3 regions of the Clostridium sp. 7_2_43FAA genome follow, and region 1 is predicted to be linked to each of the others. Evidence: riboswitches for the same ligand, from Rfam matches in the RefSeq annotation. Region 1 holds a riboswitch; each other region holds the start of a gene.

Region 1 (3,292 bases):
TTAGTAAATCTATGCAATAAATAGTTAGTAGCTTGAATATAAAAGAATGTTTTAGCTAATATTAATACTATGGAAAAGACGTTCCAATTCAAGCTCTTGAAGCATAGCATATGAGTAGAGTTTACCGCCCATGAGGTTTTTAATTATATCTTCTTTAGAATAACCTTCTTTAAATAATTTAAGTTTTTTAATTAATTTTTTTAAAGAAGAATTAGACATTCCTAGAAGAGTATAAAGCTCCTTAGCAGTATAGTAATCTTTGGGTAATAACTTATAGAGTTTATCTTGTAATTCTAGTTTATACCTCAAATCAGTTTCTATACAGTTGTGAGGACCATTTTTTCCTCTATGGTGGTAGTTACAAAGATATTTATAATTTAACTTAATATCGTAGCCACCTTCGTGTTTATGAACTATATGATGAATATCCGCTGTTGCTCCACAAATTTCACAGTGGTACAAAGTCATGCCTCCTTTTTATATCTTTAATAATATTATATATTTTTTGGGATTAATAATCTACAATATAATAGTTTTTGTAATAGATAATATTTAGTATATTTAAGTTATATATAACAAAGTGGTATATTTTTACTAAGTATAAGTGTAAAATTATATTATCAGAATATTGTAATGTAAAAGTGTTTAAATTTACTTTGTTATATTCTTTGAAAATACTTGAAAAGATGGTATAACATACTATATAATATATGTATAGTATATTATATTACTGAGCTGAAAGAAAGGTGATACAGTGAGACATAGCTATGATTCATTTGATTACTGGGAAGAATTGATTAATGAAAACAAAACAATAAGAGGACATATGTTTATGGATAAATTGCCTAATGAAAAAAGTATATATATCCATAGTTTAGTTTTTTGTAAGAATAACGGACTTAATAATACATGGTCATATTTTCCAAATGAGAAAATGTTATTAGGATATATTCAATATTCGTTTTTACAAGAGGCATTTTATAAATGGATATATGGAAAAGAAAGAATGGTTATTAGTATTCCAAACATTCCAGTAGAAAAAATAATCTTAGATGGAGAAAAAAATAAGAAAATATCTAAAGAAGAAGCAGATAATATGAGAAGGCATGTAAAAATGGTAAAGGATTGTTGGTCTTTGCCTAAGGATAAATTAATTAGAGCACTTCAAAGGTTTTCCAGGGACTTTAATAGAACCTGGTATGGAGATAACAGAGAATTTTTATACTTAAAAATTTTTAATACCCCAAAGGATTTAGGGGAGTTTGTAGTAAATTCAAGCTATATGACAACAACTGAAAGGGAATTTAAAGATAGGATTGGTATAAGTATCCCTGAATGGAATAACATATGCGAAAGAGCTAATAAAAATAAGCGTGATGGTGAGAAATTTAGAGATATTTTATTAAAATCACTTACAGAAATAATTTAAGGGAAAATTTATTATTGACAGTAATAATTGTGGAATATATAATATTATTGTCAATAAAATTTGCGGGTGTAGCTCAATGGTAGAGCCCTTGCCTTCCAAGCAAGTTACGTGAGTTCGATTCTCATCACCCGCTCCATATGCGTTATTAGCTCAGTTGGTAGAGCACCTGACTCTTAATCAGGGTGTCCCGGGTTCGATCCCCTGATAACGCACCAAATAAAAAGAGATTACTATGTAATCTCTTTTTTGTATATATAAAAATAAAATAGTTTAAAAATATAATATATAATTTTTTTCACTCCAATGATTGAGAGTAAATCTACATAATGTTGAACACTTTAATTAAATGTAATTATAAAAAATAAAAGTGCACAAAGGCACTTTTATAAAGCATAAGGAGTGAGATTTTGAGATCCTATTTTAATTATTGACAATAAAATGGACTAATATTCAAATTATAGGGGTTAAGAAAAAATTTCATGTTGACAATGATAATCTAAATTGATACTATAATAATGCAAAATTTAAAAGTCTTATCAAGAGTGGTGGAGGGACTGGCCCTATGAAGCCCAGCAACCAAGAATTTTAATCGATTCTTAAGGTGCTAAATCCTGCAGGAAATCCTGGTAGATAAGAGGCGAACTATAATTTTTTATATGTGTGATTAAAGCTTCTGTATTTCTGCAGAGGCTTTTTTATTTTGAAAGTTACATTGTATAAAATAATTTATTATAAAAGGAGAGAAGAAGGCTTTGAAGAATAAAGGAAATGGACTAGCTTTAATTCCATTAGGAGTATTTTTATTAGTTTATTTAGGAACGTCAATAGTGGCAAAAGATTTCTATGCTGTATCTGTAATTGTCCCATTTTTAGCAGCTGCTTTAACAGCATTGATTATGAATAGAAAAATAAAATTTGATGAGAAAGTAGAAATTTTTTGTAAAGGTGCAGGAAACACTAATATTCTGCTTATGATAATCATATTTATATTAGCAGGAGCATTTGCGCAGGTAGCAAAAGATATGGGAGCAGTAGATTCTACTGTAAATTTAGGGCTTTCATTATTGCCAAGTAGCTTATTAATACCAGGAATATTTGTTATAGGATGTTTTATAGCTCTATCTATAGGAACATCAATGGGAACTATAGTTGCTTTGGTGCCAATAGCTGTAGGAATAGCAGATAAAACTGGAATAGCAACTGCATTAGCTGTAGGTGCAGTAGTTAGTGGAGCAATGTTTGGAGACAACCTTTCAATAATATCTGATACAACTATATCTGCTACTAGAACTCAAGGATGTGAAATGAAAGATAAGTTCAAAATGAACTTTAAAATAGTTCTTCCAGCTGCTATAATAACTGCAGTAATATTTATGTTATTAACTAAAAATTCTGCAGTGGTTAATTTAGAAGTTTTAGAATTTAATTTATTTAAGATTTTACCATATATAATAGTTATAGTAACAGCATTACTTGGAGTTAATGTAATAGTTGTTTTATTACTTGGAATTTTATCCTCAGGAGTAGTTGGATTTATATTTGGAAGTTTTGATATAATAGGATTATTCAATTCTATATCAAGTGGAATATCTGGAATGAGTGAACTTATAATAATTTCAATTCTTATAGCAGGAACTATAGAAATTATTAAATTCAATGGGGGAATAGACTTTATTCTTAATAAGGGATTAAAGAATTTTAAAAGCAAAAGAGGAGCAGAATATGGGATTGCTATGCTAGTAAGCTTAGTAGATATATGTACAGCTAATAATACAGTTGCAATTGTAACTGTGGGCCCAATAGCCAAAGATATCTCTAATGAATTTGATTTAGAACCAAAAAGAGTTGCAGGGATATTGGATA
Region 2 (3,292 bases), 1.7 Mb from region 1:
TGCATCTTCAGAACTATTTAAAATAACATCTTCAACTAATTTAAGTAAATCTTTTGGAATATCGTCATATATCTGAATCATACTTGGATTCACAATCCCCATATCCATACCATTTTTTATAGCATGATATAAGAAAACTGAATGCATAGCTTCTCTTATTTTATTATTACCTCTAAAAGAAAATGATAAATTACTAACTCCACCTGAAACCTTAGAATATGGTAGATTTTCTTTTATCCATTTAGTTGCATTTATAAAATCTAAAGCATAGTTATTATGTTCTTCAATCCCTGTTGCTATTGCTAAAATATTCGGATCAAATATTATATCTTCTGGTGGAAAATTAACTTTATTCACTAAAAGATCATAAGCTCTTTTACATATACTTATCTTCTTTTCATAATTATCTGCTTGACCTTTTTCATCAAAAGCCATTACTACTACTGCTGCGCCAAAATCTTTAATAATCTTTGCCTTCTTTAGAAAATCTTCTTCTCCATTTTTTAAAGAAATAGAATTCACTATATGCTTCCCTTGAATTACTTTAAGACCTTTTTCTATAACTTCCCATCTTGATGAATCAATCATTATAGGTTTAGCTGAAATATCAGGTTCTGAAGCTAAAAGTTTTAAAAAATAATCCATTTCTTTTTCACTATCTAAAAGCCCATCATCAAAATTTATATCTATTATTTGAGCACCATTTTCAACCTGCTCTTTAGCAATAGAAAGAGCTTCTTCATATTTCTTTTCCCTAATAAGTCGTGCAAATCTTAAAGATCCTGAAACATTCGTTCTTTCTCCAATATTAATAAAATTACTTTCTTTATTCACCTTGGTTATTTCTAATCCACTATATACACTTTCTATTTCAATTCCTTTTACAATTCTTGGTTTATAGTTTTTAGCTATATTTGCAATTGCTTTTATATGTTCATAAGTAGTCCCACAGCATCCGCCTACTATATTTAGATATCCTTCTTTTAACATTTCTTCAATACACTTTGATGTTATTTCAGGTGACTCATCATAAAACCCTAATTCATTAGGCAAGCCTGCATTTGGGTAAACTGATACAAATAGATCCTGAGTTTCTGATAACTCTTTTATAAATTGATTTAAATCTCTCGCTCCAAAAGAGCAGTTTAGTCCTATTGAAATGATATTTTCGTTTTTCATAGAAGCAGCAAAAGCTAAAAGATTTTGTCCAGATAAAATTCTTCCTGATTTATCTGATATTGTTCCAGATACCATTATAGGAAGGATTTTATTTTTCAACCTGAAAACATCATTTGCAGCCATAATAGCAGCTCTTGCATTTAATGAATCAAAAATTGTTTCTATTAAAACTAAATCAATACCTCCATCAATTAAAGCACCTATTTGTTCTACATATGCATCTTTTAACTGGTCAAAAGATATATTTCTATATCCTGGGTCTTCAACATTTGGAGATAATGATGCCATTCTATTAGTTGGCCCTATAGATCCTGCTACATATCTTTTTTTACCATCCTTTTTAGAAAAATCATCACACGCCATTTTAGCTAGCTTTGCACTTTTATAATTTAAATCATAAACTAAATTTTCAAGTCCAAAATCACTTTGTGATATTCTATTTGAATTTAATGTATTAGTTTCTATTATATCTGCACCTACCTCTAAAAATCCTCGATGTATTTCATCAATTACTTCTGGCTTTGTTATACTCAATAAATCATTATTTCCCTTTTGATCTATAGGAAATTCTTTTAATAAATCTCCTCTATAATCAGCTTCTTTTAACATAAATGATTGAATATTAGTTCCCATTGCCCCATCTATTACTAAAATTCTTTTTTCTAAGTCTTTTACTATTTCAAAATCTCTCTTCATTATACAGCCCCCCTTTAATAACTCTAAATATTATATACACAACTAATATCAATAAAAAAATCCCTTCTAAAATAAGAAAGGATTATATACAAACTCTATTACTCTTATTTTTCAGAAAAATCTGTAGGATTTAGCACCACACTAGAAAGCAGGTTGCTGGGTTTCAAAGGGCCAGTCCCTCCACCACTCTTAATAAGATATTATTTTATATAATTATATAATCTTTATTATTTATTGTAAATATGTTTCAATAAATAATTACGTTTAAGTTTAATTTTTATATAAATTGTTAGTATTAATTTTTTATATTATTAATTCATCTATATTAAAGGAATAATATTTTAATTCATAACAAAAAATAAGATAAAACTTTTATTTAAGGAGAAAAACTATGGACAAAAACTTACAGCGTGAAGAAATCGAAAAAATTTATGGTAAAATAAGTCCATTTGAATTTAAAAATAGGTTAATAGAACTAGCTCATGGTGAAAATGAAAAAACAGCCCGTATTCTTTTAGACGCTGGTAGGGGAAATCCAAATTGGACAGCATCTACTCCTAGAGAAGCTTTTTTTACATTTGGTCTTTTTGCTGTTGATGAAACTAAAAAAGATATTAATAATGGTGATTTAGCTGGAATGCCTAAAAAAAATGGTATTTATAATAGATTCATAGAATTTATAGATAAAAATAATATTTTACCAGGGACAGAATTACTAAAAAAAATAATTGAATATGGAATAAATGAAAAAAGCTTTAATGCTGATGATTACTTATATGAATTAACGGATGCAATTATTGGAGATAACTATCCTGTGCCAGATAGAATGCTGTATCATATTGAAGAAATAGTTCATGATTATTTAGTACAAGAAATGTGTTACAATAAGCCTCCAAGTGGTAAATTTAATATTTTTGCAGTAGAAGGAGCTACTGCAGCAATGTGTTATATATTTGATACTTTACGATCAAATATGCTTCTTAACCCTAAAGATAAAATAGCAATAATGGTACCAATTTTTACTCCTTATCTAGAAATACCTGTTTTACCTAGATATGATTTAGAAATAGTTCCTATAAAAGCTACTGAAACAACAATTGATGGTACACATACTTGGCAATATCCATTATATGAATTAGAGAAACTTAAAGATAATTCTATAAAAGCTTTATTTATAGTGAATCCAAGTAATCCACCTTCTGTTTCATTAAGCACTGAGTGTAGAAAAAACCTAGTTTCTATTATAAATGAATATAATAAAGATATAATGATAATTTCTGATGATGTTTATGGTACGTTCGTTCCTGAGTTTAGATCATTAATGGCCGATTTGCCTTATAACACTATAGGAGTTTATTCCTTTTCTAAATATTTTGGAGTTACAGGATGGAGATTAGGGACTATAGCTATTCATGAA
Region 3 (3,292 bases), 2.8 Mb from region 1:
TAATGTTGATGAGAATATGGTGCCAATAACAGTAGCAGGATGTCCGCCAGACACATTTTCAGCAACAGGTCAGCTTTGGGGAAATCCTATATATAATTGGGATAACTTATATAAGGATGGCTATAGTTGGTGGATAGATAGAGTTAGGGAAAGCTTTAAGCTATATGATGTAGTAAGAATAGATCACTTTAGAGGATTTGAAGCATATTGGGAGATACCTTATGGAAATAAGACTGCAGAATTTGGACAGTGGACAAAGGGACCTGGAATAAAGTTATTCAATGCAATAAAAGATAAACTTGGGGATGTTAATATAATAGCAGAGGATTTAGGGATGATGACTGACGAAGTTATAGAACTTAGAGATACAACAGGTTTCCCAGGAATGAAAATATTGCAGTTTGGATTTGGAGAGGGAGATAGCAGAGATTTACCTCATAATTACCCAGTTAATTGTGTAGCCTATACAGGAACTCATGATAATGATACTGTTTGTGGATGGTATAATGTTACAGGAAGCAAGAAAGAAATAGAAAAAGCAAAGAGGTATTTAAATTTAACTTATGAAGAAGGAATTTCAAGAGGATTAATAAGAGGCGTTTGGGGAAGTCCAGCTTACTTAGCCATAACAACTATGCAAGATTTCTTGGGATTAGGTAATGATGCAAGAATGAATATGCCTTCTACTTTAGGTGGTAATTGGGTATGGAGAGCTTCATCAGAAGCTTTTGATGATAAACTAGCAAAAGAAATTTATGATTTAACAAAATTATATGGCAGAATAAAATAAATTTGGTTAGGTTATTAAAATAATCCCCTATAAAAATTATAAATAAAGCTCATAGAGAATATTCTCTATGAGCTTTATTCATAATAATGTTAAGATATATAATATCTAAAAATTGTAGTGTAGGTGGTTTAAGATGAAAGTTCTAGTAATGAGTATAAAACTAAGAGCAAGCTGGGTACATTCTTTAAAAGAAAAGAGGATGGTAGTTAAAAGTATAATTCAAAAGTTAAAAAATAAATTTAATATTTCGGTAAATGAAGTAGAAGATCAAGATATTCATCAAAGTATAGTAATTGCTATTTCATCAATATGTTCAAGTAGTTCTCAGGTAGATTCTACAATGGAAAATATTATTAACTTTATTGAGTTAAACACAGATGCAGAGCTTATTAACATAGAAAAGGATGTTATAATGTTTAAGTTTTTATAAAAATAAATACATAAAATTTAAATTATTGGGTTGACAATCTAATCCAATAAATGTATATTAATATCAATAGAAAAATTAAATAATTTGATTACGTTTCTTATCAAGAGTGGTGGAGGGACTGGCCCTGTGAAACCCAGCAACCTGTAATAGGATTAAATGATAAGTCTAATTTGTATTAGACAAAATTTTATTCTTATTAAGTTTGGTGCTAAATCCTGCAGCTTTTTAGCTGATAGATGAGAGAATAAATTAATAATGTGAATTTACGCGCACTAGAGATTTATTCTCCAGTGCGTTTTTTATTTTGCTTTAGTTTCTTAAAAGGGGGAATGGCTTGTGATTAAAATTAATAACTTAAGTAAAAGATTTAATGATGTTGAAGTTATAAAGGGAGTTTCACTTAGGATAGAAGAAGGAGAAATATACGGAATTATAGGACATAGTGGAGCAGGAAAATCTACATTACTTAGATGCATAAATGGTTTAGAAGACTATGAAGATGGATCAATTACAGTGATGGGAAGAGAAGTGAAAAATTTAAGTGGATATGAGCTTAGGGAATTTAGAAAAAAGTTAGGAATGATATTCCAAGGATTCAATTTATTAAGTAGAAAAACAGTATCTGAAAATATAGCATTACCATTGGAAGTATGGGGATATGAAGAAGAGTATAAAGAATATAAGCTTGAAAATAAAGAAAAAGGAGTAAAGTTATATAGTTACAAGAAATTTAAAAAAGAGAAAATAAAAGAAAGAGTTACTGAGCTTTTAAACTTAGTAGGCCTTTCAGAAAAAGCAGATGTAAAACCATCAAGCTTAAGTGGTGGACAAAAGCAAAGAGTAGCAATAGCAAGGGCTTTAGCATTAGAACCTAAAATTTTACTTTGTGATGAAGCTACATCAGCTTTAGATCCTAAAATAACAAAAGATATATTAGCACTTTTATCAAAGATAAATAAAGAATTAGGTATAACAATTGTTATTGTTACCCACCAAATGGAAGTAGTTAAAGAGGTTTGTGAAAAAGTTGCATTAATAGAAGGGGGCATTTTAAAAGCAGAAGGCAATTCAGAAGACTTATTCTTAAAACCAGGACTTTCCCTTAAGAAATTTTTAGGGGATCAAGATGATGAGCTACTACCAACAACAGGGATTAACATAAAACTATTTTTCCCAAGTACATCATCAGAAAATGCTATTATTACAAAAATGGCTAGAGAGTTAAATGTAGATTTTTCAATAGTTTGGGGCAAATTAGAGAAATTTAGAGAGGATGTACTTGGAAATTTAGTAATAAATGTAGAGGTAAAGGATAAAGAAAAAGTAATAGAATATTTAGAAAGTAAAAATGTGGTATTGGAGGTGCTTAATTAATGTCAGAAATATTAATACCAGCGTTTAATAAAACAATTGCCATGGTTTTTTTCTCAACATTATTTTCGCTTATATTAGGATTTATACCAGCAATTATATTAGTAGTTACAGCTCCAAATGGATTAAATCCTAACAAAATTATATACAGAGTTTTAGATACAATAATTAATATATTAAGAGGGTTTCCATTTTTGATTTTAATGGTAGCAATAATACCATTTACAAAGTTAATAGTAGGAAAATCAATTGGCACACCAGCAGCTATAGTTCCTTTAACAATAGCAGCAGCGCCTTTTGTAGCAAGAATAATAGAATCATCTTTAAAAGAAGTAGATCCAGGAGTTGTGGAAGCTGCCAAATCATTTGGGGCATCTAATACACAAATAATTTTTAAAGTTATGTTAAAAGAAGCAGTGCCTTCAATAATATCAGGATTAACATTAACCATAATAAGTATAATAGGATATTCAGCTATGGCTGGAACAGTAGGGGGTGGTGGTCTTGGTGATGTAGCAATAAGATATGGTTATCAAAGATATCAAACAGATGTTATGATTGTCACAGTAATAATTCTAATAATAATCGTACAAGCGTTACAGTCACTAGGAAATTATCTATATAAAAAACTATCAAAATAAAGTATACAAAAATTAAATTAAAATATAGAAGATAAATGTATGAAAGACATTTAACTAAAA

What was found. A riboswitch is a leader RNA that binds a small molecule or an ion and turns the genes downstream of it on or off. The one in region 1 is predicted to bind S-adenosylmethionine.
Region 2: another riboswitch for S-adenosylmethionine. It lies ahead of metH (methionine synthase); the one in region 1 lies ahead of CSBG_RS15440 (Na+/H+ antiporter NhaC family protein).
Region 3: another riboswitch for S-adenosylmethionine. It lies ahead of CSBG_RS02585 (methionine ABC transporter ATP-binding protein); the one in region 1 lies ahead of CSBG_RS15440 (Na+/H+ antiporter NhaC family protein).

The regions. Positions count from the first base shown of each region.
Region 1 covers NZ_JH815222.1:3,049,613-3,052,904, reverse strand. Annotated here, with positions in the region: gene CSBG_RS15460 (HNH endonuclease signature motif containing protein) at 52-468, opposite strand; gene CSBG_RS15455 (hypothetical protein) at 755-1,429, shown strand; tRNA gene CSBG_RS15450 (tRNA-Gly) at 1,492-1,565, shown strand; tRNA gene CSBG_RS15445 (tRNA-Lys) at 1,569-1,644, shown strand; SAM riboswitch class I at 1,960-2,066, shown strand; gene CSBG_RS15440 (Na+/H+ antiporter NhaC family protein) at 2,182-3,292, shown strand, end outside.
Region 2 covers NZ_JH815222.1:1,364,916-1,368,207, reverse strand. Annotated here, with positions in the region: gene metH (methionine synthase) at 1-1,875, opposite strand, end outside; SAM riboswitch class I at 1,977-2,074, opposite strand; gene aspD (aspartate 4-decarboxylase) at 2,267-3,292, shown strand, end outside.
Region 3 covers NZ_JH815222.1:209,564-212,855, forward strand. Annotated here, with positions in the region: gene malQ (4-alpha-glucanotransferase) at 1-790, shown strand, start outside; gene CSBG_RS02580 (DUF503 domain-containing protein) at 924-1,220, shown strand; SAM riboswitch class I at 1,315-1,463, shown strand; gene CSBG_RS02585 (methionine ABC transporter ATP-binding protein) at 1,557-2,594, shown strand; gene CSBG_RS02590 (methionine ABC transporter permease) at 2,594-3,232, shown strand.